3 regions of the Ruegeria sp. AB6 genome follow, and region 3 is predicted to be linked to each of the others. Evidence: riboswitches for the same ligand, from Rfam matches in the RefSeq annotation. Region 3 holds a riboswitch; each other region holds the start of a gene.
What was found. Region 3 has a riboswitch for cobalamin ahead of ACR0DB_RS02235 (DUF1636 family protein). Riboswitches for the same ligand answer to the same signal wherever they lie in the genome.
Positions count from the first base shown of each region.

Region 1: linked by a shared signal. The riboswitch ahead of ACR0DB_RS21005 (hypothetical protein) and the one ahead of ACR0DB_RS02235 (DUF1636 family protein) in region 3 are both predicted to bind cobalamin.
Region 2: linked by a shared signal. The riboswitch ahead of ACR0DB_RS12875 (DUF1636 family protein) and the one ahead of ACR0DB_RS02235 (DUF1636 family protein) in region 3 are both predicted to bind cobalamin.

Region 1 covers NZ_JBQGAD010000016.1:53-9,727, forward strand. Annotated here, with positions in the region: gene ACR0DB_RS20995 (DNA polymerase III subunit gamma/tau) at 1-1,703, opposite strand, end outside; gene ACR0DB_RS21000 (protein-tyrosine phosphatase family protein) at 1,842-2,339, shown strand; gene ACR0DB_RS21005 (hypothetical protein) at 2,342-2,749, opposite strand; cobalamin riboswitch at 2,834-3,052, opposite strand; gene ACR0DB_RS21010 (alpha/beta hydrolase family protein) at 3,189-4,067, shown strand; RNA gene ffs (signal recognition particle sRNA small type) at 4,062-4,160, opposite strand; gene ACR0DB_RS21020 (bifunctional 2',3'-cyclic-nucleotide 2'-phosphodiesterase/3'-nucleotidase) at 4,200-6,041, opposite strand; gene nudC (NAD(+) diphosphatase) at 6,222-7,202, shown strand; gene ACR0DB_RS21030 (SRPBCC family protein) at 7,243-7,710, shown strand; gene ACR0DB_RS21035 (prephenate dehydratase) at 7,854-8,684, opposite strand; gene ACR0DB_RS21040 (c-type cytochrome) at 8,804-9,313, shown strand; gene ACR0DB_RS21045 (extracellular solute-binding protein) at 9,484-9,675, shown strand, end outside.
Region 2 covers NZ_JBQGAD010000005.1:255,578-265,252, forward strand. Annotated here, with positions in the region: gene ACR0DB_RS12830 (nitrate reductase cytochrome c-type subunit) at 1-133, opposite strand, end outside; gene napH (quinol dehydrogenase ferredoxin subunit NapH) at 146-1,063, opposite strand; gene napG (ferredoxin-type protein NapG) at 1,060-1,878, opposite strand; gene napA (nitrate reductase catalytic subunit NapA) at 1,906-4,398, opposite strand; gene ACR0DB_RS12850 (chaperone NapD) at 4,395-4,688, opposite strand; gene ACR0DB_RS12855 (ferredoxin-type protein NapF) at 4,685-5,200, opposite strand; gene ACR0DB_RS12860 (FecCD family ABC transporter permease) at 5,406-6,419, opposite strand; gene ACR0DB_RS12865 (ABC transporter substrate-binding protein) at 6,421-7,368, opposite strand; gene ACR0DB_RS12870 (ABC transporter ATP-binding protein) at 7,365-8,171, opposite strand; gene ACR0DB_RS12875 (DUF1636 family protein) at 8,168-8,512, opposite strand; cobalamin riboswitch at 8,615-8,814, opposite strand; gene ACR0DB_RS12880 (bifunctional enoyl-CoA hydratase/phosphate acetyltransferase) at 9,052-9,675, shown strand, end outside.
Region 3 covers NZ_JBQGAD010000001.1:434,921-444,595, forward strand. Annotated here, with positions in the region: gene ACR0DB_RS02225 (hypothetical protein) at 1-1,043, opposite strand, end outside; gene ACR0DB_RS02230 (NAD(P)-dependent oxidoreductase) at 1,344-2,300, opposite strand; cobalamin riboswitch at 2,447-2,654, shown strand; gene ACR0DB_RS02235 (DUF1636 family protein) at 2,740-3,114, shown strand; gene cobW (cobalamin biosynthesis protein CobW) at 3,116-4,171, shown strand; gene cobN (cobaltochelatase subunit CobN) at 4,186-7,479, shown strand; gene cobG (precorrin-3B synthase) at 7,476-8,597, shown strand; gene ACR0DB_RS02255 (precorrin-8X methylmutase) at 8,597-9,226, shown strand; gene ACR0DB_RS02260 (precorrin-2 C(20)-methyltransferase) at 9,223-9,675, shown strand, end outside.

The sequences.
Region 1 (9,675 bases), on a different contig from region 3:
TCGGTTTCGACCTTGGCGGCGCGTTCTTCGGGGGTTTCGATGCGTTTGATCTTGGCTTTGGGGAATTGAGCAAGCACCGCCTGCACCAGCGGGTGCTGTTCCGCCTCGGCTTTCAACGCCAGATCGGCGGCGTCGCGGATTTCGGCGATGGTTGCTGCCTTACCGTTGGCGTCAATCGTCACCGCCCACCGATTGCCGGTCCAGCGTTGCAGTGCGGTACCCATGCGAGCGGCCAGGTCGGTTGGGGCCGAGTCCGTCGGTGTGAATTCGATCCGTCCGGGTTGGTACGAAACCAGCCGGACACCGTTTTCGACCTCGACCAGCAGTTTCACATCCCGGTTGGTGCGGATCAGTTCGACCACATGTTCGAAGGTAGGGTAGCGGGCCAGAGCCGTCTGCACATCCTGCGCCAGTGCCGCCGTCGGTGCACCTGCTCCGCCGCGGACGTGTGGCGCATAGGCAGAGGCCTCGGGGGCCTGCACGGCGTGCGGTGAGGCGGTCATTCCGCCGCCGGGTCCGCCATTGGGTGACGGAGGCGGGGTGTCTTGCAAACGTTTGATCAACTCTTCCGGGCTGGGCAGGTCGGCAACATGGGTCAGGCGGATCACGGCCATCTCGGCGGCCATCATGGCGTTGGGGGCGGCTGAGACCTCTTCCAGAGCCTTCAATAACATCTGCCACATACGGGTCAGGACGCGCATCGGCAGGGCCTCTGCCATTTGCTGACCGCGCGCGCGTTCGTCGGGGGACACGGTCGGGTCTTCGGCGGCATCCGGCGTGATTTTCACGACCGAGACCCAATGGGTGATCTCGGCCAGATCGCGTAGCACGGCCAGCGGGTCGGCGCCTTCGGCATATTGCGCGCCAAGCTCAGTAAGCGCCCCGGCGGCGTCGCCGCGCAGGATCATGTCCATCAGGTCCAGCACTCGGCCACGGTCGGCTAGACCCAGCATCGCACGCACCTGATCGGCGCTGGTTTCCCCGGCACCGTGTGAAATCGCCTGATCCAGCAGAGAGGTCGCATCCCGCGCCGAGCCTTCGGCCGCGCGGGTGATCAACGCCATCGCGTCCTCGGCGATTTGCGCACCTTCGGCCTCGGCAATGCGGCGCAGCAAGCCGATCATGTCTTCGGGTTCGATCCGGCGCAGGTCGAACCGCTGGCAACGCGACAGAACCGTCACGGGTACTTTGCGAATCTCGGTGGTGGCAAAGATGAATTTCACATGCTCGGGTGGTTCCTCAAGCGTCTTGAGCAGCGCGTTGAAGGCGCTGGTCGACAGCATGTGGACCTCGTCGATGATGTAGATCTTGTAGCGGGCCGAGGCCGCGCGGTAGCGGACGCTGTCGATGATCTCGCGAATATCATTGACGCCGGTGCGGCTGGCGGCGTCCATCTCCATCACGTCCACATGGCGGCCCTCCATAATGGCCACACAATGTTCGCACTGGCCGCAGGGTTCGGTGGTCGGCTTGCCCTCGCCATCGGGGCCGATGCAGTTCATACCCTTGGCGATGATACGGGCCGTGGTGGTTTTGCCGGTGCCGCGAATGCCGGTCATGATAAAGGCTTGCGCAATTCGATCCGCCTCGAACGCGTTTTTCAGCGTGCGTACCATGGCGTCCTGACCGACTAGATCGGCGAAGGTTTCCGGGCGGTATTTGCGGGCAAGAACCTGATAGGCGGGGCTGGGCGTGTCGGTCATATCTGCTCTGTCGGATTCGGAGTCCGATGCAGCGTAGTGACCCCTGCCGCCCACGTCCACAGCAGCAGCGCAGGAAATTCGATTTGCAAGCAAGGACGCAGGCGATACATCATCGGTGCAGATTGATCGGAACGTGCCATGAATAATTTCGCCATCTATTCCCTGCGACTGGGGCCGGGTCGTCTGGGGATATCTCCGCTGCCCGGCGCGGGAGGTGACTATGCGGCCGATCTGAAGACGGTGCAGGACTGGCGACCGGATCTGGTGATTTCAATGACCACAAGCTCTGAGATGAAAAACCTGGGAGCGGCGGCGTTCGGTGGCGATCTGGAGCGGCACGGGGTCGAATGGGCTCACCTGCCGGTCCAGGATTTTGGTGCGCCGGATGCGCGGATACAGGCCATTTGGTCCAATGTCAGCCAGCGGGCCCGTGCGCTGCTGTCCGGCGGCGGAGGCGTTTTGGTCCATTGTCGGGGCGGCTGCGGGCGATCGGGTATGGTTGCTTTGCGGTTGATGACGGATAGCGGACTGCCCGCAGATACCGCTTTGCAGATGCTACGGACAGTACGTCCCTGCGCCGTCGAGACCGAGGCGCAGATGGTCTGGGCCACTTCGGCGGCCCGGACGGGCAGCTGAATTCAGGCTGAAAGCTGGTGTTCGGTCGGCGCGGCTGGCTGGGGCGCCGTGGTAACCACTTCCATCATCGCGCAGGGCGGTGTCGGCAAAAGGCTGGCTGCGTGGGCGGTGAAATCTGCTCCGAACAACATATCCGCATAGCGATCCAGCCGCTCGGCCGGAGTGTCGGCGGCCACACCGCAGAACACCCGGATCTGATCGGGTTGGGCGCGAAACCGGGCCGAGCACCCTTCGGCGCAATGGGTCAAGTCGCTGCTGCCTTCGATCTCGAACGCATCGGTTGTTGCCGGACGGGCCGTGGCCATTGCATCCGTCAGGGCGCGTGCCATTCGGGCCAGTGCCGGGCATGGGGCGTCGGTTTTTTGGCATACCGTCGCGGTGAATTCGTGGGTCTTGGTCTTCCAGATCATGATGCGCCCTCCGCGCGCTGGACGAGGGGCATGGATCAGGTGTGACAGCGTGCTGACGACCTGTCCCGGACACCCCGCCCGAGTTTCGGTTTTCGTTCGATGGCAGGTCTCCTGACTTGCGGGTCGTGGCTTTGCCGACCTTCCCAGCCTTTCGGCCAGTGGTATCTCGGCATTGCTCACCGCTTACAGTTGCGGGGGCAGTCTCGGCCTTGGTTCGTTCCGGCAATGCCGGGCAGAACCGCACCGTGTTCCCTTTTCATCCTATCCCGAAAAGGGACAAGAACCATCACGCCATCGCTAGCGGTTGAGCGGGCTTCGAGTCAAGCGCCATTGAATCCCGGCGCGACGTTGGGTCAATTTCCCCACGGCTTGACTCTGATGACGGAACAGGGCCGACTGCGCGGGTGAACTAAACAGTTTAGAATATGAGGCGCGGGCGATGTTGGACAATACGCATCCTGTTTTGACCGAAGATGTCCAGTTTCCGTCTGGTTCGGCGATGCTGTCGGGGCGGCTCTATCTGCCTGCCTTGCCTCCCAAGACAGTTGTGGTGATCCATGCAGCGACCGGCGTGCCCCGCGACTATTATCAGCATTTTGCCCATTGGCTGGCGGCCGAGCAGGGTATGGCTTGTCTGACCTATGACTATCGGGATTTCGGCCATTCGCTGACCGGCCGATTGCAGGACTCGCAGGTAACTATGGCGGACTGGGCGCTGGTCGACATGCCCGCCGCCCGCGCGGAAATGCGCAGACGCTTCCCGGACGCGGAACAATGGAGCATCGGCCATTCCGTTGGCGGAATGTTGGGCCCGGTTCAACCGGATATCGCGCAGATTGACCGCATGATCTGTGTTTGCTCCGGGCTGGTCACTCTGTCTGATCACCCGTGGCCGTACAAGGCACTGGCGGGGTTGTTCTGGTATGGCCATGCGCCGCTGGTTGTCAAAGCGGCGGGGTATTTGCCGGGCAGGGCTTTGGGCTTTGGGGCTGACTTGCCCGCGCGGGTCTACTGGCAGTGGCGTAGATGGTGCACGGCACCGACGAACTACCTGCCCGATTTGGGCAAGACCCTGCCCGAGGCGCACTGGGCCGGGCAGGGAGTGCCGGTCGATCTGATCGCATTCGACGACGATCAGGTGGTGCCGCCCAAAGCGGTGTGGCGCCTGGCCGAGCTTTATGGCCCGAATGCACGGCGTCGGTTGTTGTCACTGTCAGATTTCGGGGTGAAAGAGATCGGGCATATCGGCGTGTTCGCCCGTCGCAACGCAGCGGTCTGGCCGCAGCTTATTGCCCGGGATCATGTGGGAGATAAGTGAGAGGTTGGACATCGACCCAAGCGGGGCTCGTTGTGGCTGCTTCCTTCCGGACCTGACCAGGTTGGCGAGGCGCTCGCCCGCGCCAACCTCTCAGCACGCGATATAGGCAAGTGCGCGGCAAATGACAACCCGTCAGAGCGTCAAATGGATCAGCAGAAAACCGGCCTCGTCCTCTCCAGCGATGTTGGGTGCAAATTCGGCGATGTCGTCCAGATGATGCCAGGCCTTGTGGCCTGTACGCAGAACCGCCAACGCCCCGGCCACAGAGGACAGACGGAACGGACGCTCGAACACGGTGCCGGAATGAGGCCCGGCAGTCACGTAGTTTTTGACCAGATCTTGTAGGGGCAGAATCGGCAGCGGAACGCGCGTCGCCCGCCCGGCAAAGGGGAAGTGCCCACCGCCATTTGCGCGGTAATTATTCAACGCCACCACAAAGGTCTGCTCTGCATCCAAGGGTTGGCCTTCGAAACGAATCTCGCGGACGCGGCGGGCCGATGGGTGCAAAAGTGCCCCATCTGCGCCAAACCGAGCGGGCTGGCTAAGGTCGATCCGGTATGTCAGCCCATGCAGGACGTCAAAATTATGCCCCGCGCGGTCCGAGGCCAGCAGATCGCATCGTTGGCCGGGGATCATCCTGTTAAAGACGCCTGCGGACATTTCCAGCCAATCTTCGATTTGCGAACCGGTGACGGCGACGGCCATCATCTCATCGGGAAAGACGTTCAGGTCCGTCACATGGCGCAAGCAGATTTCCCCGGCTGGGACGTCGGTAAAGAACCGAGGCCCGGCACGCCCGCCGAATTTCGACGGGGACACGGCGGACAGCATCGGGCAGTCCCGATAGTCCGTATCCTTCAAAAAAGGTCGCAACGCGAGGGTTTGAGCGGCGGCCACGAAAGCCAAGCCCCGGTCATAGCCGCAAAAGCTGAAATAGCTGTGCATATGCTGCTTTACTTGCCCTACGGGTTCTGCCACCCGCCGCCGCGTCTCGGCGTGGCCGGTGGCAAGTAGCTGCGTCAGTGCGGCGTCTTCATCTGACGCCTCTGTCGAAACCGAACGCACCTGCGCGTGTCCATGAAATACCTGCCATCGGTCGTCCAGTGATGTGCCGAGGGTCAGATCGATGACGCCCAGATATGACCCCGCCGCACCGGGCATCACGACGGGGGTGCTGTGCACCAGCCCGCGATCAACGTCGATATAGCCGCTGTATTCTTGTTCAGGGCTGGGAAAAACCATATGGGAATGCCCGCCCGCAATGGCGTCGATCCCGTCGATGGCGGCCAACGGTACCAACGCGTTTTCCATGCCGGGCGTGTCTTGCGCCGGACCGAACCCCGTATGCGCCAGCGCCACAACGAGATCGCAGCCCAGTTCGTGCAGTTCAGCGACTTTGCGGCGCGCACAGTCAAGGATGTCGCCGATCTGAACTGCACCTGCCAGCTTGTGCGCCTCCCATTTTGCGGTCTGGGGTGGCAGGACCGAGAATATGCCGATTGCAAGCTCGTGCGCGTGCCCTTGGATTTCGACCTGACGCCTGACAATCGTGTGCTCCTGCCAGACCTGCGGGCTGGAGGATTTGTGGGCATTGCTGCACAGAACAGGGCAGGGGGCCTGCCGCATGATCCGGTCCAGCACGTCCAGACCAAAGCCATAATCGTGATTGCCCAGCCCTATAGCATCGTAGCCCAGAAGGTCGAAGGCCTGCATCAGAACATGGCGCTCGGGGTGTTGAGCCACGGCCCAGTCGCCCAGCGGCGTGCCCTGGACCGAGTCGCCATTGTCTACCAGCAGAACCAACCCGTCCTGTACCTCGCTTCGGGCCTTGCGGATCAGGTCTGCGGTCCGGGTCAGGCCAATCGTCGGTTCGTGCCTGTCAGTGTAATAGTCATACGCCGTCAGATTCATATGCAGATCGGACGTGGCCAGAATTCGCAGTTGGACGGTTTGAGAGGAAGGAAAAGTCGACACTACTCTACTTTAGGCAGTTTTTTATTAATCATTTTCAACAAAAAGAGTGTTGCGTGCAATTTTCAAGGCGGACCTGCGGTCTTTCAGCGGCAGCGGGTGTTTTTTCGGAGTTCCATGAATACCCATTGCAACCCCAGAACCATCGTGGCAGCCCTATGCGCACAATCTGGGGGGCATGCAATGAAGAATGCAGAGTTTGTGACGTTCGGCGGATCAGGGCTGGACCGTGCGGCACATATTCGGGGCGATGCCGACGCGCTGGCTGGCCTGGTGGCGGACCCGAATGCCAAATGCCTGCTGATATGGCGCGGCAAACCCCTTGTAGAGGGTGAGGCTTCGGATCGGTTGGGTCTGATCCCGGTGTCTCATGCGCTGGTCGAAAACGGACCGGGCGGAGTTGCGGATGGGCTGATTTTTCTGGGCCTGTCGGATGGTGTCCCGGTCTTTGCTGCCGATATCTCGAATTGGGAGCCTGACGGGCAGGATTTGTCTGAAGTAGGTGGTTTCGTGGATGGCTCGGAACAGCAGCATCCTGACCTGCCAGACAGGTTCGTATTTGCCGAGCTGCGCCGGATCATGACGTGGCTGTCCCCGCGTGATGCCGAGCTTGCGGCGACCGCCAAGGCGGTAATCGGCTGGCACGAAACCCATAAATTCTGCGCCCGCTGCGGCGCGGCCAGCGCGATGACGCAGGCCGGATGGCAACGAAGCTGTCCCACGTGCAGCGGCCAGCATTTTCCGCGCACGGACCCGGTGGTGATCATGCTGATCACCCATGGGGACTCGGTACTGATGGGGCGGTCTCCGGGTTGGCCCGAGGGGATGTATTCGCTGCTGGCGGGTTTTGTCGAACCCGGCGAAACGCTCGAAGCTGCTGTGCGCCGCGAAGTGTTCGAAGAGGCGGGCGTGCCCGTCGGCGCTGTCACCTATCTGTCCAGCCAGCCCTGGCCCTTCCCGGCCTCTTTGATGTTTGGTTGCGCGGGTCAGGCGCTGTCGCGTGACATCTCGATTGATCCCGTTGAAATTGAAGATGCCATGTGGGTCAGCAAATCCGAGATGATGCAGGCCTTTGCCGGTGAGCACCCGGTTCTGAAACCTGCCCGCAAAGGGGCCATTGCACATTTCCTGTTGCAGAACTGGCTTGCAGATACGCTGGACTGACGAAATAGAGACGCAATAGATCAACGAACTAAAGGTCGGAATGCAGTTCACAGTACAGGAAGATATTCAGGCACCGATCAACGCCGTTTTCGAAATGGTCGCCGATTTCGAACGGTTCGAACGTATGGCCATGCGCCGCGGGATCGAGGTGCGGCGGCTGTCCGGCCACATGGGGGTGGTGCCGGGCACCAAATGGCAGGCCGATTTCACCCTGCGGGGCAAGCCACGCCATGTTGAGATAACAATGGCACACAGCGACCCGCCCGCGCAAATGCGGTTCGAGGCAATCGGCAAAGGGGTCGGCGGTGTCACAGAGGTTGATCTTCTGGCTCTGTCCCAACGCCGTACCCGGTTAAGCGTGGATGTAACGCTGACGGCCAAATCCCTGCCCGCGCGGCTGTTTCTGCAATCGCTGCGGCTGGGCAAATCGCGGTTCCGGGCCCGGTTCCAATCCCGACTGACCGAATTCGCCCGCGAGATGGAGGAACGACACCTGCACGGGTCGTAACACCCAAACGAGCGATCTTATCCTGAGACAGGCAACCTCACACGATGCGAAGATCGGCGTCAACAATGCCGAGGGGCTGGCCTATTATCAGGCGATGGGATTCGTGGACTACCGCCGAATTGACGGCGCGCGCTGCAAATCCTTCACCTTGTGACCGCCGCCGGGTAAACGCCTAGCACTTCGACATTTGTGGTGAAATGCTCCAGCTCTTCCATCGCCAGTTGCACATTGCGGTCGTCGGGGTGCCCCACGATATCGGCATAGAACTGCGTGGCGGTGAATGAGCCGTCGACCATATAGCTTTCCAGCTTGGTCATGTTGATCCCATTCGTGGCAAACCCGCCCATCGCTTTATATAGCGCGGCAGGGATGTTGCGGACCTGAAAGACGAAGCTGGTGATCATTCCGTGTTCACCGCGTCGCGTGCGGTCTTCCTCGCGTGACATTACAAGGAAGCGGGTGGTGTTGTCGTCATTGTCCTCGATATGGCGTGCCAGAACGTTCAGGCCATAAATCTCTCCGGCCAGTTCGCTGGCCAGCGCGGCCGAGTGAAGTTCGCCCTGTTCGGAAACTTCGCGCGCGGCGCGGGCATTATCGGGACTGACGCGCCCGTGGATGTTGTGTTGTTTTAGAAAACCCGCGCATTGGGGCAGAAGAACCAGATGGGAATGGGCCTCGGTCACATCGTCCAGCGTGGCACCCGGAACGGCCAGCAGGTTGATATGGACGCGGACAAAGGCCTCATCAATGATGTGCAGCCCACTATGGGGCAGCAGGCGGTGAATATCGGCCACGCGCCCATAGGTCGTGTTCTCAACCGGCAGCATCGCCAGATCCGCCGCGCCCGAGCGCACCGATTCGATCACATCCTCGAAAGTGCGGCAGGGCAGGGCCTCCATATCGGGGCGTGCGTTACGGCAGGCCTCGTGACTATAGGCGCCGGGCTCCCCCTGAAATGCGATACGTTTGGTCATTTGGTCGATTCCGTGCAACAAGTTCCAGAATTGGGCGTTTAGTCGCGGTGTCTATACCTTGCCTCTTGTCAGGGGAAGCCTTAGACACCCCGCAGACAGCTGAAATGGACTCGCGATCAATGTTCGACACGATGACAGTTACCAAGGCCGCCGCAGGCCTGTTTGGCACCTTCCTGGTGCTGCTTCTGGCCAAATGGGCCGCCGAAGGCCTGTACCATGCCGATGGTCATGGCGAGACGGCCTCGTACATCATTGAAACCGAAAGCGCAGGCGAAAGCGCCGACGGTGAGGAAGTGGTGTTCGAAGACCTGCTGGCCGCAGCCGACCCGGAAAAAGGCGCACGCGTTTTCCGTAAATGCACCGCTTGCCACAAGCTGGAAGACGGCGCGAACGGCACAGGCCCCTATCTGTATGGCATCGTTGACCGCCCTGTGGCGTCGGCCAATGGCTTCACCGGCTATTCGGCCTCGATGCAGGCCCATGGCGGCAACTGGACACCCGAAGCGCTGGACGCCTTCCTTGAGCGTCCGAGCGCCTATATTTCCGGCACATCCATGAGCTTCGCGGGCCTGAAAAAGCCGCAAGAGCGTGCCGACCTGATTGCCTATTTGCAGACCATCGGCAACTGATCCTGCGAATAACCCGAAAAAACAAAGGCCGCTGCCCCCTGCAGCGGCTTTTTTTGTCTAAACAGAACTTCACAAAGCGCTCACGCATTCTAAACTTGAATTTGTAAGTGCTGGTATTTTAGCTGGCGAACGCAAGATTAAAACACGTGATGCAACAGGGGATGAGCAACATGAGGTCCAACCGGGAAATCGTTCAGGCGCGTGTATTGGACTTCAGAGGCGGGCTTTGGGCTCTGATGGCCGGTATGGTCATGGTGATGTTGATGGTACTGCCGGGGCGGGCCGAGGAAACGATAATCAAAAGTCACGGTTTCTCGGAATTTGGTGATCTAAAATATCCCGAGGGCTTTGCGAATTTCGAC
Region 2 (9,675 bases), on a different contig from region 3:
GATCGAGTGGAACGGGTTCATCAACCTCGGCCCCGCGCAGGGCTTCGACTTGCGCGGATTGGGCAAGGGCGAAACCGCTCAGGAGTATGACGGGGATCAGGGCTGTGACGCCGGTCAGGATTGGCTTGTTCATCTTGGCACTCCCTTAGGTGGGTCTGGCTGCGCGCTGAATGGGCGCGGGAACGGGATCGGAAGGTGCGGCGACGTGGTCGTCGAACCGGTGAGTAAACTTGAAAACATCAACCGCGCAAACATCGATACAGCGGCCGCAATTCGTGCAGTCGGGCGACAGGATCAGCGGTGTGGTGCCGGTTTTGCCGCGCAACGCGGGTGAGATGACGTGGTTTTCCGGGCAGACGGCAAAGCAATCCATGCAGTCGTCACAGGCTGCGCGATTGGGCGCGCTGACACGCAACATCGCTTTGGTGCCGATTAGGCCATAGAATGCTCCGACCGGGCACAGGTGCCCGCACCATCCGTGGCGAGACACGAACAGGTCGAAGAAGAAGATTGCAACGATCATCGCCCAGACAAAGCCCGCGCCAAAGATCAGCCCGCGATGCAGCATGGTGATCGGGTTGATCAACTCCCATGCGATGACGCCGGTCAGACCCGAGACGATCAGTACGGTGGCCAAGATCCACAGCCGCGTACCGCGCTTGGGTTGCCAGCCTTTGGGCAGGTCCAGCTTGCGGTGCAGCCAGTGGGCGGCATCGGTTACCGGGTTGATCGGGCAGACCCAGGAGCAATAGACGCGCCCGCCGATCAGCGCGTAGGCGACCAGAACAATCAGGCCTCCGATCAGGGCGGTCAGTTCGGGCCAGTGCCCGGCAACCACGCTTTGCAGCAGAACAAATGGGTCGGTCAGCGGCAACACGCCAAGGGTCAGCGACCCGGCCAGCGTGCCTTGAACGATCCAGATGCCGAACCATGGGCCCAGCAAGAACAGGACCAGAAAGAACAACTGTGAGGCTCGGCGCAGCAACAGGTATTTGTGCGCACCTAACCAGCCTTTGGCTTCGATTGCCTCTTGGCCGACGGGGAGATGTGTGCGTGCACTCATTGTCCAGCCCCCGGCAAATTGTATCCCGGCGCAAAGCCGCCCGGCGTGACCAGATTATCGGTACCCGGTCCGGGCAGGCGGTCGGGTAGGTCGATGATACCTTCGACCACGGGCGCGCCTTTGGCGGCTTTTTCTTCCCAGCCTTTGCGATAGTGGTCGGCACTGCTACCGCGTGCCAGCCGGGTAGGCAGAACCTTGATCGCGGCTTCCGGTAGAACGCAGCTTTTCTCGCACATTCCGCAACCGGTGCAGCGGTCGCCGTGTACGGTAGGGAGGAACAGCGCATGGTGTCCCGAACGGGTGTTATGCGCGGTCTCAAGCGTGATCGCCTCGTCAATTACGGGGCAGACGCGGTAGCAGACGTCGCACCGCAGCCCTAGGAAGTTCAAGCAGTTTTCCTGATCGACCAGCACGGCCACGCCCATATCGGCGTCATCGATGTTATCCAGCGACGGGTCCAGCGCCCCGGTGGGGCAGGCGGCGACACAGGGAATGTCGTCACACATCTCGCATGGCACGTCACGAGCGGTGAAATAGGGTGTGCCGGTGGCGACGGCATCGACGCCAAGCTCGGCCAGCTTTAGCGTGTTGTAGGGGCAATCCCGCACGCACAGACCGCAACGGATACAGGCGGACAGGAAGTCTTGTTCCGGCAAGGCACCGGGGGGACGCAAGGCCTCGGCTGGCAAAGCCCGCGCGTCGCGTGCTAGCCAGGCCAACAGCGACCCGGCCGCAACGCAGCCGCCAGCGGCGCGCGCCGAGTCCTGAAGGAACCGGCGCCGCTGCGGCGAGAGGGGAGAGCCAACACCTGACATGGGTCTTACCTTTGCCTTGCCAGTTTCTTATGCGCGCTCGACCTTACAGGCGCATTTCTTGTAGTCGGTTTCCTTCGACAGCGGGCAGGTTGCATCCAGCGTCAGTTTGTTAGTCAGCTGGTGCTCGTCAAACCAAGGCATGAAGACCAGCCCACGTGGCACCTTGTTGCGCCCGCGGGTTTCGACCCGGCTGGTCACTTCGCCCCTGCGGGTGGACAAAACAATTTCCTGACCGCGCCGCAGACCGCGATCCCGGGCGTCGTCGGGGTGCATGAAAACAACAGCTGACGGGAAGGCGCGGTGCAATTCCGGAACCCGGCGGGTCATCGAACCCGAATGCCAGTGTTCCAGAACCCGACCAGTACAGAGCCACAAATCGTATTCATTGTCCGGCTCTTCAGCAGCAGGTTCGTAAGGCGCGAAGATAATTTTGGCCTTGCCGTCCTTGTGGCCATAGAATTTCACGTCGGCCCCTTCGGGTACATAGGGGTCATAGCCTTCGCGGAAACGATAAAGCGTTTCTTTGCCGTCCACGACCGGCCAACGCATACCGCGTGCCTGATGGTACATTTCGAACGGTGCCAGATCGTGCCCATGACCGCGCCCGAATTCGGCGTATTCTTCGAACAATCCTTTCTGCACGTAAAACCCAAAATGCTGTGCTTCGTCATTGTCGAAACCTTCGGCAGTTTCAGAAAGCGGGTATTTGTCCACATTCCCGTTCTGGAACAGAACCTCGAACATCGTCTTGCCGCGATGCTCTGGCATCTTGGCCAGCAGCTCTTCGCCCCAGACTTCTTCTACGGTGAAGCGTTTCGAGAATTCCATTAGCTGCCAAAGGTCGGATTTAGCCTCGCCCGGCGCTTTAACCTGTTGATGCCAGAACTGAGTGCGGCGCTCGGCGTTGCCATATGCGCCTTCTTTCTCGACCCACATAGCCGTTGGTAGGATCAGGTCAGCTGAAACTGCGGTGACGGTTGGATAGGGATCTGAAACTGTGATGAAGTTTTCAGGATTGCGATAACCGGGATACCCTTCCTCATTGATATTCGGGGCGGCTTGCATGTTGTTGTTGCACTGAACCCAATACGCGTTCAGCACACCGTCTTTCAGCATTCGGTGTTGTAAAACAGCGTGGAAGCCCGGTTTTGGCGGGATTGTACCTTCGGGAATTTTCCATGCGGTTTCACAAATCTCGCGGTGCTCGTCATTTGCGACAACCATGTCCGCGGGCAGGCGGTGGGCGAATGTGCCAACCTCTCGGGCGGTGCCGCAGGCAGATGGTTGGCCGGTCAGCGAGAAGGGCGAGTTGCCGGGTTCGGAAATCTTGCCAACCAAAAGGTGGACGTTGTACATCAGCGAGTTCACCCACGAACCGCGCGTATGCTGGTTGAAACCCATGGTCCAAAGGCTCATGACTTTCCGGTTTGGATCCGCATATTGTTTCGCAAGTTTCTCAAGCTTGTCAGCGGGAACACCTGAGAGTTCAGATACATATTCCAAAGTGTAAGGCTCAACAGCTTTGGCATATTCTTCGAAGCTGATGGGTTCCATTTTGCCCGAGTTCGGGTTTTCCGCGTCTTGCTGAAGTTGGTTTTCGTCGCGCAGGCCGTAACCGATATCGGTTGCCGTCTTGGTGATGTTTACGTGCTTTTTGACGAAGTCTTCGTTCACCGCGCCATTCTGAATGATGTAGTTGGCGATGTAGTTCAGGATCGCCAAATCGGTCTGTGGGTTGAACACGATGCCATTGTCCGCCAATTCGAAAGAACGATGTTCAAATGTTGACAGAACATGAACTTCGCTGCCCGGTTTGGTCAGACGCGTGTCTGTCAGGCGCGACCACAGGATGGGGTGCATTTCGGCCATATTGGAACCCCACAGAACGAATGTGTCTGCGTGCTCGAAATCGTCGTAGCAGCCCATCGGCTCATCTATGCCGAAGGTCCGCATGAACCCAACAACAGCAGAAGCCATACAATGGCGCGCGTTGGGGTCGATGTTGTTGGAGCGGAAGCCCGCTTTCATCAGCTTGGCGGCGGCATAGCCTTCCCAGACCGTCCACTGACCCGAGCCGAACATGCCCACGCTGGTCGGGCCTTTCTTGGCCAGCGCCTCTTTCCACTTAGCGGCCATGACATCAAAGGCTTCGTCCCAGCTGACCGGTTCGAACTCGCCATTCTTGTCGTATTCGCCATTGGTCTTGCGCAGCAACGGAGTGGTCAGGCGGTCTTTGCCATACATGATCTTGGACAGGAAATAGCCCTTGATACAGTTCAGGCCGCGGTTCACCGGCGCGTCCGGGTCGCCCTGAGTGGCCACAACGCGGCCTTCCTTGGTGCCAACCAGAACGGAACAGCCCGTTCCGCAGAACCGGCACGCGGCCTTGTCCCAGCGGATATCCGGTGTCGCCGCCTGAGCGTCGGCCGCGCCTGTGGCCAGCGGAATACCGGCGGCCGAGGCCGTGGCTGTGGCAGCAGTGGCCTTGAGGAATGTCCGGCGTGATTCAGAATGTGTCATAGCGTGAGCCTCCGGCTGGTGGTTTGGCTTAGGGCATCGGGACGCGGGCGGGTCTCTGCAAGGTCCTCGAAATGGTGATAGGTCAACGTCAGAGACACGACCCCGGGGATCTGGTGCAGATCCATGATGGTCTCGGACGCAAGGCGTTCAGGGGTATCTTCGACCACGACGACGAAACGGCCGTCTTCGGTCTGGGCGTGGATTTCCACACCCGGTGTATCGCTCATGGATTGCGCCGCAGCCGTAGCGTAGTCGGGCGCGACATGGGCAAGGCAACCGCAGATGTTCATTGCACAGCTTCCATTTTGGGTTGAGGGGTGTGGCCCAGCGAGATGGCATCCGCCGGGCAAACTGTAGGGCAGAGCCCGCAGCCGGTGCAGGCCGCTACATCCAGTGTCGGTTTGGCCCGACCACCGGTTTGCAGCGAGAACCGGATCGCGCTTTCTTCGCAATTGTCCTGGCAGAGGCGGCAACTGACGCCATTCATCGACAGGCAAGAGTCCAGCTTCAGCGCGGCACGCCATGGCCAGTCGAAAACAAGGTCGATGTCCAAAGCAGGGGTTGGGCAAGCATTGGCGCATTCGCCGCAAAAAGTGCAGGGATTGTCTGAGGGTTGAAAAACAGGAAAGCCGTCCGCAGCGATTGCAATCACGTCCTCAGGACAAGCCGATGCGCAATCGCCGCATTTCGTGCAGTGCTTCAGAAAGTCAGGCCCGACCGATCCCGGAGGTCTGGCTGTCACACCGTCCTCATCGTTAAATCTCGCGCTCAGGAAGGCGCGCCGGGTAGTCACTTGGCCCATTCTCAAAGACCTGGCTTTGCTAGATTCTGTTCGTCGCTATTCCCGATTAACGGCTTCGTTCAGCGCCGGATTTGATATTGATCAATTTCTTGGCAGTTTTTGCATGGAACTTAAAAAAATATGCATGCAAAAAATCTGTTTTGTCAAATTGTTGCAGGTGCGCTGACAGCCCGGCAAGCGTCGGGACTGACAAAGACAAGCCAATTTATCTTTTGGGCTTCGCCGTTCTGAGCAGCAGAATGAAAACGAAAATCGACCCCAGTGAGGTCGTCACAATTCCGACCGGCAGTTCTTGCGGGGCAAGCATCAGGCGGCTGAGGATATCGGACCCGGTCAGCAGTACCGCGCCAACCACGGCTGCCGTCGGGACAAGGTGATTGTGCAAAGGACCAGCGATGCCGCGCGCAATATGTGGAACCATCAGGCCAACAAAGCCGATCACTCCGGCGACCGACACAAAAACGGCGGTCGCGAGCGCTGCAACAAAGAACATTTTGAACCGTAGCGACTGAACCGGAACGCCCAGTGTTGTTGCCGTGACATCTCCGGTCAGCAGCGCATCCAGCCAGCGGCTACGATAGAGGGCATAGGCCAGAATAAGCGCCAGCCCGGCGCAGACCAGCGGGAAGGTTTCCCATCGCGCCAGACCCAAACCGCCAAGCATCCAGAAGATGACGGAATGGGCAGCACGGTTATCGCCTGCGAAAATCAGGTAATTGGTTAGGGCTGAGAACAGGAAGGACACCGCAAGCCCGGCTAGGATCAATTTCTCAGGCGCGCTCGTCCGCAATCCGTGTACCAAAGCCAGCACGATGCCAGAGGCCACCAGCCCTCCGCAAAACGCCGCCAGCGGCAAGGTCCAGAACCCCAGAATGTCCCCGGTTACGGTGATGACGAACACAGCACCCGCTGCAGTGCCCGAAGACAGCCCGAACAGAAACGGGTCGGCCAGATCGTTCCGCGTGGTTGTCTGCAAGACAACGCCAACAATCCCCAAACCAGCGCCGATCACGGCCGCAAACAGCGCGCGGGGCAGGCGCAGGTCAAAGACGATACGGTGCAGGGGCGACACGTCTCCATCCACAAGGCCTGTGCCCAGCAATATGGCCTTGAATGTATCGGACAGAGGGATGGATGTGGTTCCGTAGATTGTTGAAACCAGAAGAAGGGCGGCCAGAATGACCGCCCCCACCAAAAGTGTCAGCCCCAGACGGCCCAAATTAGTTCAGGCCCTTGTGCATGGCCTGTGCCATTTTCGAGATCGCCTGAATGTTCGCGGGTCCCGGCGTTAGTTCTTCGTACCGCAGACCGATCCAGCGCTCGTTTTTGACCGCATCGGTTTGCGACATCACCGGGTGCTCTTGCAGGAATTTGAACGTATCCGCCGCGCCATTTCCGGTTTGATAGTCCAACAGCACCAGGAACTCGGGGTTCGCGGCGGCGACGGCCTCCCAAGAGCTACGGCCCCAGCTTGTATCCATGTCATGGGTCACGTTCTGACCGCCCGCAGCGGCAATCATCGCATCAGGGATGGCGTATTTTCCGGCGGTGAAGGGCGCATCAGCGGGCCCGTCCAGTAGGAATACGCGCGGTTTTGGCAGATCGGCGGTTTTCGCCTCAATCGCGGCCAGCTCGTCTTTCCAGCCTGAAACCAACGCTTCGGCCTTGTCTTCAACATGCATGACCTTGCCCAGACGCACGACATCGTCAAACAGCAGGTCCATGCTGGCCTTTGGGCGGTCCTTATGCAGGTGAACGCAGCTTTCCGACAGGATCATAGTCTTGATCCCGAAGGGCGCCAGCGTTTCCGGTGTCACATCACCGCCGGGCCGCATTCCGTAGTACCAACCGGCAAAGAACAGGTCGGGTTCAACGGCCACCAGGTTCTCGACCGTCGGATATTTCGGGGCCAGTTCCGGGATATCGCCGCGCAGCGAGTCGAACTCGGGACTGGTTTTGTACCAGCCGGTAATCCCGGTCAGGCCGACGATCTTGTCTTGTAGACCCAGTGCAAAGGCCATGTCGGTCATGTTCATGTCATGCACGACCAGACGCTCGGGCTGGGTTTCAAACACCAGCGGTTCGCCGCAATTGTCGACGGTAACTTCATGCGCGGCGGCACCGCCCGCCATGGCTGTAACCAGCGCCACGGACAAGATGTGTTTCATTCGGTAATGCTCCTAACAGGATTGGAAACTGAGGTTTTTCGGATGTCCAGCGCTGGGATCAAGCGGCCCTCGTGCTGGAAAAACAGGTAATCTACGCCGAACGTGTCACGCACGCGGTCGGTGGTCAGCACGTCGGCCACAGGTCCGAACCCGGTAAGACGGGTGGATTTCATCAGCGCGACATGCGTCGCAAATTCCGGAATCATGACCAGATCGTGGACGATCATCACCACTGTGATCCCCAGCCCGGCCACCAGTGACAACATCCGCCCCTTGGCGTCCGGGTCCAGATGGTTGGTGGGCTCGTCCAGAAACAGCAGTGCCGGGTTTTGCGCCAATGCCCGCGCGATATGGGCGCGCTGCCGTTCCCCGCCCGACAGAACCGCCATGCGTTTGTCGGCCAGATCGTTCAGGCTGGTCAGGTCCAAAATTCGCCCAAGATCGGCGGCATGGGCCTCGGCCGAGCGGTCGGCCCGGATCGGGATCTGTCCCAGCGCTACATACTCGCGCAAGGAGAGCCGCCCGTCGGGATATTCCTGCTGGCTGACAACAGCGATCATCCGCGCACGCTCGGTCGCCGACATGCTGCGCAAATTTCGCCCCTTGAACAATACATTGCCGTCCGAAGGATGCTCGGACCCGCATAGAAGGTTCATCAGCGTTGTCTTGCCCGCGCCATTGGGCCCAGCGATGGCCAGAACCGCGCCTTCGTGAAGCGCAAAGGTGATGTCCTGAAGCAGAACTTCGCCGTGATAGGCGTGATAACCGACGCCGTTGACCTGAAGGAACGCATGTTCGGTCATGTGGCCCCCGTCGCCAAGGGCGGCATCCGCGACAAGGTCTTGTGCAACAGCGCCTCGGGGCGATCCGTTGCCTTGGTCCAACCTGTGGAACTGTTTTGGTATTGCCGCGCGAAAGCGGCCAAAGCGTCGATATCGGCCGAGGTTTGAATTTCGCCAAACAGATATTGTGCCTTCGCACCCGCCTGAAATCCAACGGTCAGTGGGTGATCGCAACCGGCCATACACTCAATCATCCGTGTGCCGTAGCCCTCGGGCAGGCGCTCTCGCAGGGCCTCGGCAATCGATTGCGCCGCCTCAGCCCCTTGGCAGGTCGTGCAGATCAGCACCACATGATCCGTCATGCTCCGCCCCACCTGCATGCCGGACGGGCAGGTAAAGGAACGGTTCTGAAGACATCGGGTCGATGTGACATTGAGCCTCTTTCCAGGACACCCCGCCCCGGTTTGGTTGCGTTTGAGATGGCAGGTCTCCTGACTCGCGGGTCTGTGCTTGGCCACCCTTCCCGACCTGATCCGGCCAGTGGGAAATTGGCGTCGCTCACCGCCTACAGTTGCGGGGGCAGTTACGGATTTGGTCTGCACCTTACCGTATTCCCTTTTCATCCCGCGCGTGCAGCATCGGGAACCATCGTAGCGTCACTGCCTCAGATCAGAGCATGGGTCAATACGGATTCCGCAACGTTCCGGTGAAGACAGCGCAAAGGATATTGCTGCTCAGTGGGCAATCAGTTATGCTGCGACGCAGCAAAATCTGAAAGCCGAGGCACCGTTTTGTGGGCTCAAGGGTGCTGGACGTACTATTGTGACCCCGAACTGACCTGCATCAATTAAACCCGCGACCCAAGTCGGTAAGACGTCCGAAAAACCAAAGTTGGCACGCTATGAAAATCCAGGAAAACAAAACCTTCGAGCAGCTCAAGGTTGGCGACACGGCACAACTAACCCGCTTGTGCACGGTTGACGACCTTTATGCTTTTGCCTCGGCCTCGGGCGATCACAATCCGCTGCATCTGGCAGCCTATGACGGGGATGGCGACGGCCTTGCCGAAGCCGTCGCACCCGCGCTGTGGCCCGCCGGTCTGGTCGCAGCCGTGCTGGGAAACTACATGCCCGGCGCCGGAACGCAGACTCGGCGCGCGGATTTGGCCTTCCACCTCCCGGTGCTTGCTGGTGAAGAACTGACTGCCTTTGTCGCTGTTGAGGAAAAGCGCGACGATGGTGATCTGCTCTGCTCAGCCGAAGTGCGACGGGTCGTTGACAATGCACTGGTTCTCAGCGGCACCGTTCAGGTCACACCGCCTTCGACGCATATGGAGTTCGACTCGGTCGAGGTCCCTGGCCTGATCGTGCAGCGGCACCGCCATTTCGACGCGCTGTTGGCAAAAGCGCGCCCACTAGAGCCGATGCCAACCGCCGTTGTTGCGCCAGAAGAGCCCAACTCTCTGAGCGGCGCGTTGCTGGGGCATGCCAATCATATTATTTCGCCGATCCTCGTCGGGGACCCC
Region 3 (9,675 bases):
AACCCCTTTCCACGATAGTCTTCGTCCGTACGCGAACCGCCATACCTAAGCGCTGCCCTGATATAGGTACCGTCATCGACATAGTCAAACGAACGATCTCTCCTCAGAGCGCGTCTAAAATACGTTTTGACTATATCAGTTCTGTCGATTCTTGGATAGGTGATAGGTATGGTGGCTCCTTGATCATAAAGCACAATTCTTAGTGAACTTTCTGCTCTATCTGCTTCTGCTGAAACCCAAAAACTACTTAGGTGGTTATACTTGAAATCGACCTCGGGATGGTAAGCATGTTGCGTGACGTTGGACATGACCTCGCTGATTATGGACAACGTATGGGTAATTTTGGCATCCAGGCTGCGGCCATTTGGCGATACAAACCGACCTAATTCCATGAGCGCGTCGTCAACTTGAGCGAGCGTTTCACAGTTTTGGGATCGGATGATTCTCATCAACAAAAAATCCCCATCCTGCACAAGGAGGTGAGGATCAGGCGCATGTCCTAGGATATTAAAGAACCCCAATTGGTGCAGCCGTGTCACGACTACAGGGTCCCAATCCCTTAGATTTATCGTCGGGGGTACTTCATTCAAAAAGTGCTTAAGGCGGTCATAGTCAGCCGCCAATACAACTGCGGCAGCCATCGAGATACTGTCGATCTTCGAGAAGTCAGCATAGCCGGATATGCGCGGAGGTCCGCGTTTGGATGGGCGTCTTACAAAACCACCCTTTTTCCGGTTTATGGCAATCACAAAACTCCTGCGGATTTGGTCGAAAAACTGTGTTGTTTCTAACAGGTTCGTTCGAAAGCACAGGTTTTGAGGGGCATCCCTTGGTTGCCGCGTACAGATCGCGGTTTGTTCCTGACCGCCTTGCCATATCCTGACATACTTATTGTAGTAGTTATCTAAGTTCCGCGACCTGTTCGCCCAAAGTGGAACCGTCGAATAGCCCGCCTCGGAACTGGATGTTTTTTGGGTTCGTTTGAACTCGTTTTTTGCTCGAATGCGGTGCCATTTCCGCCAGCGAAATCCTGCTTTCCGCAACTTTTGACCTCAATAAAATCTGTGGACCACCGTTAGTGGTTTGAACGCGGGAAGTAAACTGGACCAACCCAAGAAATCAGCTTGGCAAGGCCGCGCTCAGAAATTGACCAGCCAAGAAGTCCTTGCATTGGCTCTCAAACCCAAAAAACCACGCAAAACGGAGGATAAATTGCGGATATTGAGGAGGATATGAAGCATTCAATATATTGTTTTTATTATATTTTTATTATAAATCTCGATTCCGGTACTCGCCTCCACTCTCTCTACAAAACAGACTATTCCACTGACGCGCGGCTTGCGTCATTCGGCCCCACGCCCCTGAGGGATGACCTCGTACCCGGGCTCTTCCGGTTCGTCGTCCTCCATCTCGGGCGGAAAACCGGAGGCTGTGATGTCTAGACCGGTTGCATCCTCCAGACGTCGGATGATGTTGGGAGACAATTCACGCTCGCCATAGCGGGCAATTCCGTCCTCGAAAATCTGGATCATGACCGGGTTGATCTCCAGCGGTACACCGGCGCGGTCAGCGACGTCCTGAAACAGCCCGATATCCTTTTTCACAAGGTCCATCGTAAAGGAAATGTCGCGTGATCCGTTCAGGATCACCTGGCTTTCGGTCTCATGCACAAAGGACGTACCTGATGAAATCTTGATCGCCTCATAGGTCGTGTTCAAGTCCATCCCGGCGGCCTTGGCGGTCACGAGCGCTTCAGCGCAGGTAATCAGGTTTGCAGTCGCCAGGTAGTTGGTCAGCACCTTAAGCACCGAGGCCGAGCCCAACGCGCCCGTGTGCAGCACGCGGCGGCCCATCGTGGTCAGAAAGGGCAGGATACGTTCGAACGTCGCGCGGTCGCAGCCCGCGAAGATCGAGATATTGCCCGTCGCCGCCCTATGGCACCCGCCCGAGACGGGGCAGTCGACTGCCGCCCCTCCGCGTTCGATGACCTGCGCACCCAGCCGCTTGACCTCGGCCTCGTCGGTGGTGGACATCTCCATCCAGATCTTGCCGGGGCCGACATCGGGCAGCATCTCCTGCATCACGGCGTCCGAGGCAGCAGGCGATGGCAGACAGGTGATCACCGCGTCGCAATCGCGCATCAGCTGGGCCGGGCTTTCGGCGGCCTTGGCCCCCTGCGCCACGAAGCCCGCGACCAGATCAGGGTTCAGATCGTGCACCGTCAGGTCGATCCCGTTGCGCAGCAAAGACCCGGACAGTTTGCCGCCCACATTGCCCAGTCCGATAAAGCCCACTCTCATGCGACACGTCTCCCTGTTTGCGCCGTTTCGGTCATGGCAGCACGGGGTTGCGGGCTTCGTCATGCCGCCCAGCGACGCTTACAGGTCGCTTTTCCACCGTTGCTTCACAGATGCTTGCGACTCGCTTGACAAGCCCCTGCCCGGTGCCGCATGTCCGATCCGTTGGTGTCCTCTGCACGAGGATGAAAAGGGAATGCGTCAACGGATCATCCGCCAAACGCAGCCGCCCCCGCGACCGTGACCGGAGAGGGTGCCCAAGCCACTGGCCAAACAGGCCGGGAAGGCGGGACATCCGACAGGGCAATTGCCCTGACATCCGCAAGCCGGGAGACCTGCCAGCACCCGCGATTGAAACCGGACGGGGTGTTCCGGTGTCGGGTCAAATGCGACCCGCTTGAAACCCCGTCCCCCACGATGAGGATTTGGGGGGATGAGAGACATGACCGAGACCGCTCCGGTCGAGCTGCTGGTTTGCACCACCTGCCGCCGCGGCCTACCTGTTGAAGATGACGCAGACCGCCCCGGCACGTTGTTGCACAAGGCGCTGGAACAGGCCGATCTGCCCGAAGGCGTAACGCTGAGAGCCGTCGAATGCCTGTCGAATTGCGATCAGGGCTGTTCCATCGTTCTGCGCGGCGGACCCGAGCGCTGGACCTTTGTTTATGAGAACCTGAACGAAGTCGATCATGTCGACGTGATCGTCGACGGCGCGACCAAGTATCTGGCCACCGAAGACGGCTTGGTCAAATGGCGCGAGCGCCCCGAACATTTCCGCAAAAACTGCGCCTCGCGCATTCCCCCGATTGGAGCCTGACATGTCCACCCTCGAAAAACTCCCCGTTACTGTGATCACCGGCTTTCTGGGCTCGGGCAAGACCACGCTGGTGCGGCACCTGATGCAGAACCCGCAGGGCAAGCGTCTGGCCGTTGTGGTCAACGAGTTTGGCGATGTCGGCGTGGACGGCGATATCCTGAAATCCTGCGCCATTCCCGATTGCCCGGCGGAAAACATCATGGAACTGGCCAATGGCTGCATCTGCTGCACGGTGGCCGATGATTTCATCCCCACGATCGAGGCGCTGATGGCGCTGGAGCCGCGCCCCGAGCATATCCTGATCGAAACCTCCGGTTTGGCGCTGCCCAAGCCGCTGCTGAAAGCGTTCGACTGGCCCGATATCCGATCCAAGATCACCGTTGACGGCGTGATCGCGCTGGCCGACGCCGAGGCCGTTGCCGCCGGTCGCTTTGCCCCGAATGTCGCGGCGGTGGATGCCCAGCGTCTGGCCGACGACTCCATCGACCACGAAACGCCGCTGTCCGAGGTGTTCGAGGATCAGATCTCCTGTGCCGACATCATCCTGCTGACCAAGCCTGATCTGGCCGGCCCCGAAGGTGTCGCCAAAGCCAAAGAGATCATCGCCGCAGAGGCCCCGCGCCCTCTGCCGGTCGTCGAAGTGGCCGAAGGCGTTGTGGACGTGCGCGTCGTGCTGGGTCTTGAGGCTGCCGCCGAGGATGACATGGAGGCTCGGCCCAGCCATCACGATGGCCACCATGATCACGAGCACGATGATTTCGAAAGCATCATCGTCGAACTGCCGGAACAGACCGACCCGGCCGATCTGGTCGCGAAAATCGAACGTCTTGCCAAAGAACTGAACATCCTGCGCGTCAAAGGCTATGCCGCTGTTCAGGGCAAGCCAATGCGCCTGCTGGTCCAGGCTGTGGGCGCGCGCGTGCGTCATCAGTATGACCGTCCGTGGGAGCCCGGCGAAGAGCGCCGTTCGCGTCTGGTGGTTATTGCCGAGCATGACGATATCAAAGAGGCTGAAATCCGCGAAATCCTCGCGGGCGTCACCGAAGCCGCCGAGTAAGCACAGAGTAAACCATGCACGTCGTCTTCCGCGAAAGCCACGGGTTAGAGGAATCTGAAACCCCAACCGATCTGGGCCAGAGCCCGGCGGATCTGGTGGTGCTGTCATTTTCGGACAGCGACCTTGGTGCTTTCGCGGCAGGCTGGCATCGCGGTGGTGGGCCTGACGGTCGGATGCCAACCCTGCGACTGGCCAATCTGACGGCGCTGAAACACCCTCTGTCCGTTGACACCTATGTGGAACAGACGTTGGAGGGCGCTAAAGGCATCCTGATCCGCCTGATCGGCGGGGTGCCCTATTGGTCCTACGGACTGCAGCAGGTTCTATCGCTTGCGCAGACCAAAGGGATTGCTGTGGCCGTGCTGCCTGCCGACGGGCGCGAGGATACGCGGCTGGATGACTATTCGACCCTGCCCGTCTCCACCCTGCGCCGCTTGGCGCATCTTTGCGACACCGGTGGCGAGGTTGCAGCACAAGCCGCTTTGGCACAGATGGCACTGGCCGCGGGGCTCTATGCGGGTCCGGTGATGGGTGCCAAGTCCCTGCCCGACTGCGGCGCATGGTGCCCCGATCGCGGAGTGATTCCGGCGGAACAGGCGTTTTCCGGTGACTCAAAACGCGTCGTGGTCAGTTTCTACCGCGCTTACCTGACCTCGGCCGACACAGCCCCCGTGGCCGCCCTGATCCGTAGCCTGCGCGCGCGCGGCTTTCAGGCCGTGGGCCTGTTCGCCCCTTCCCTGAAAGCGCCATCCGCCGCCGACTGGCTGCGCGACACCATCGTATCGCTGGCCCCGTCCGCGATCATCAACGCCACGTCCTTCTCGGGCAAAGGCGCGTCGGGTACCTCGCCTTTGGACGCTGCAAATGTGCCCGTCTTCCAGGTCGCACTGGCCACTTCGCGCCGCAAGGCGTGGGCCGAGGCGGAACGCGGCCTCTCCCCCGCCGACCTCGCCATGCATGTGGTGCTGCCCGAGGTGGACGGGCGGATTTCAGCGGGCATCGCCTCGTTCAAGGAGCCGGGCAAACGCGACCCGCATCTGGAATATTCCCGCTTTGCCCACCGGGCCGAGGAGGAACGGATCGAGGCCATCCTCGACCGTGTCACCGGCTGGCTGAACCTTCAGGACAAACCCAAAGCCTATCACGTGCCCGCGCTGGTGCTGTCCACTTATCCGGGCAAGGACTGGCAGATGGCCCATGCGGTGGGCCTCGACGCGCTGGCCTCGGCTGAGGCGATGCTGTCCGACCTGCAAGCCGGGGGCTATGATACCGCCCCTGCCAAACCAATCGCTGATACGCTGCTGAACGCCCGGATCGCATGGCCGCTGGCCGAGTATCAGGCCGCGCTTGCGGACCTGCCCGAACAGCTGCGCACCGACTTGCATACGGTTTGGGGCGCTCCCGAGGATGACCCCGCTTACACCGATGGTGCCTTTCACTTCACCGCCCTGCGTCGGGGCAAGGCTCTGGTCGCCTTGCAACCTGAACGCGGCACGCCCGAGCTACGCGATGACGACTATCATGACCTGTCGCGCACCCCGCGCCACAGCTATGTCGCCTTTTACCTTTGGCTGCGTAAAAGCTTGAATGCCGATGCGCTGATCCACATCGGAGCCCATGGCACGTTGGAATGGCTGCCCGGCAAATCCGTGGCGCTCTCAGCCGGTTGCTGGCCCGAGGCGCTGATCCGCGACCTGCCAGTGATCTACCCCTTCATCGTCAATGACCCCGGCGAGGCGGCGCAAGCCAAGCGCCGGATCGGCGCGGTCACGCTGGGCCACATCCCGCCCGCTTTGAAAGAAAGCGGTACACCGGATCGGATGGTACGGCTGGAGTCCCTGCTGGACGAATTCTCGAACGCCGATGGTCTGGACCCCAAGCGCCGCGACCGTTTGCAAGAGGATATCCGGAATGAGGCTCAGGCCATCGGGCTGGAAAGCGATCTGGGTCTGGATCAGGCCACCTGCACCGCCGAGGCGATCACCCGCATCGACCGCATTGTCTGTGACATCAAGGAAAGCCAGTTCGGCGACGGGCTGCACATCTTTGGCCGGGTGCCAGAAGTGACCGGCAATTTCGACCCCGCGCCTTCCGCCCAGTCTGAACGCAACGCCCTAATCGACGCACTAGCCGGAAAGCGGATCGAGGCCGGGCCATCCGGTTCGCCCTATCGTGGCCGCTCGGACGTACTGCCTACCGGGCGGAACCTTTATACCACCGACCCACGATCCGTGCCCACGCGCGCGGCCTATAGCCAAGGCGTGAAACTGGCCGAAGAACTGGTGCGGCGTCACCTGCAAGAGGAAGGCGACTATCCCAAAGGGCTGATCGTTGATCTCTGGGGCTCGGCCACCATGCGCACAGCGGGTGAGGAATTCGCCATGGCGCTGCACCTGCTGGGCGTCAAACCCGTCTGGGACAAGGGGTCAGAGCGGGTCTCAGGCATCGAGGTTCTGCCCATCACCGACCTCAGCCGCCCGCGTCTGGATGTGACGCTGCGGGTCTCGGGCCTGTTCCGCGACGTGTTTCCGACGCTATCGGCGCTATACGGTCAGGCGATCCGGGCCTTGTCGGCGCGCGATGAGGCGGCCGACTGGAACCCCTATGCCGGTCAGGAGCCCGCCGCCCGCGTCTATGGTCCCGCCCCCGGCAGCTATGGCGTGAACATGACGCAATTGTCCGAAATCTACACTGACGAGGCGCGCGCGCAGGCGGGTGAGGCATGGCTGGATGCAAGCTCTTACGCGTTGGAGGGCGAGCACATCGCGCAGGACAAGGACGGGATCACGCAGCGCGTCGCCAATGCCGACAGCTTTGTTCACCTGCAGGATTTGACCGAAACCGACTTGCTGTTGGCCAATGATTACGCCACTCATGAGGCTGGGTTCGCCGCCGCCAAGAAGATCACAGGCGGCACGGCGCAGCTGTATCATCTGGACAATACCAACCCCGACACCCCGCGCGCGCGCACCCTGCCCGAAGAGATCAGCCGCGTGGTCCACGCCCGCGCCGCCAACCCCGGCTGGATCGCCGGGATGCAACGCCATGGCTTCCGGGGTGCAGCCGAGATCGCCGCGACGCTGGATCATATGGCATCCTTCGCGCATCTGTCAGGCACAGTCGCGCCGCACCTTTTCGACCTTTACCACGATGCCACGCTGGGCGACGCTGAGGTCGACGCCTTTCTGGCCGAGGCCAACCCTAAAGCGCATCAGGCCATGCAGGACCGGTTCCGCGCTTTGCTTGAGGCGGGGCTTTGGAACACACGCCGCAACTCGATTCGCGCCGATCTGGAGGGGCTGGGATGAGCGCCCCCATCGTACAGGGTTGGTGCCCCGGCGCGCACCGTCCGATGATGTCGGGCGATGGGCTGGTGGTGCGGGTGCGGCCTCGGCTGGCTCGTCTGACAGCTGAGCAGGCCTTAGGTCTGTGCGATCTGGCGGAACACTTTGGCAATGGCACCATCGACCTGACCAACCGCGCCAACCTGCAGCTGCGGGGCGTGGCCGAGGCGGATCATCAATCCCTGCTGGCCGAACTGGCCGCGCTGAACCTGCTGGACGCCGAGCCGGGGATCGAGGTGCGCCGCAACATTCTGGTCTCACCTCTGTACCAATCCGGAGACCTGACCGCTCGGCTGGCACTAGAGCTTATTGACCGGCTGGCCGAACTGCCCGCACTGCCCGCCAAGTTCGGCTTTGCCATCGACACTGGACCTGAGCGCCTGCTGGCTGGGGATTCAGCCGATATCCGGCTGGAAACAAGCCCAGAGGGTTTGATCTTGCGCGCTGATGGGGCAAACACCGGACGTTTGGTCCAAGAATCGGAAGCCATCGACCTGCTGATCGCCTTGGCCGCATGGTTCTCCCAAAACTACACGCCCGAGAGCAGGCGCATGGCCCGCGTGGTCTCGAACTTGCCGCCGGAGTGTCAAGGAACGACACCGGGCCCGGTGGGCACCCCGCTGCAACCCGGACTCTGCGATCAGGGGACGCTCTATGGTGCAGCCTTTGGGCAACTGCCTGTGCGCGCCCTGAAAGACCTGATCGCGCAAAGCAGGGCCGTTGCCTTACGGGTCACCCCGTGGCGCTTGATCCTGTTGGAAGGCGGGGCAGCCATACCCGCCCCGGCCTTTGTCACAGACGGCACCGACCCGCTGATGACCACCGACGCCTGCCCCGGCGCGCCATATTGCCCGCAAGCGCAGGCGGAAACCCGCGACATTGCCCGTGCTTTGGCAGCACGCATCCCCGGCAGCCTCCATGTCTCAGGGTGTAGCAAAGGATGCGCCCGCATGGGTCCGGCCGATGTAACCCTGATCGGCAATGCCGGACGATTTGATCTTGTCAAACAGGGCCGGGCAGGGGATGAGCCCTGCCAGACCGGCCTGACCGAAGAAACACTGATGAATATGGACTTCACCTGATGCCCTACACTTACGAAACCGATGGCGCGGCGATCTACAAGGAGAGCTTTGCCACCATCCGGTCCGAGGCTGATCTGGCTCGGTTCGACGCCGACGAGGAACAGGTCGCTGTCCGCATGATCCACGCCGCTGGCATGGTCGGGCTTGAGGAATTCGTCCATTTCTCGCCCGGTTTTGTAACCGCTGCCCGTACCGCAATGGAAGCTGGCGCGCCGATCCTGTGCGATGCGCGCATGGTCAGCGAGGGCGTGACCCGCTTTCGCCTGCCCGCCGACAATGAGGTGATCTGCACCCTGCATGACGAACGCGTACGCCCCCTGGCGGCTGAGATGAGCAACACGCGCTCAGCCGCCGCGTTGGAACTGTGGCGCCCGCATCTGGAAGGCGCCCTTGTCGCCATTGGCAACGCACCCACCGCTCTGTTCCACCTGTTGAACATGCTGGAAGACCCCGATTGCCCGCGCCCCGCCGCCATCATCGGCTGCCCTGTGGGCTTTGTCGGCGCGGTCGAATCCAAAGACGCCCTGTGGGAGGCACAGCCGGTGCCATCCTGCATCGTCAAGGGCCGTCTGGGCGGCAGCGCCATCACCGTCGCCGCCGTCAACGCCATCGCGAGCCGTGCGGAATGAGCGGCACCATCTATGGCGTGGGCCTTGGCCCCGGTGATCCCGACCTGATGAGCGTCCGGGCCGACCGCCTATTGCGCAACGCGCGCCACGTGGCGTTTTTCCGCAAACCAGGCCGCAGCGGACAGGCGCGTAAAATCGTCAATGGCATGATCCCCGAAGGTGCCGTCGAATTTGCAATGGAGTATCCGGTCACGACCGAGATCCCAGTGAGCGATCCGCGCTATAACGAGCTGCTCTCGGCGTTTTACGAAGACTGCGCAGCACATCTGAAGGCTCTGTCCGAAAAGGGCGAAGACGTGGTGGTCTTGTGCGAAGGTGATCCGTTCTTCTACGGTTCTTTCATGCATCTTTACAACCGGTTGCGCGACAAATCTGATGTCGAGGTCGTGCCCGCCATTACCGGCATGTCGGGTGCCTGGACAGCGACCGGAGACCCTATCACTTGGGGC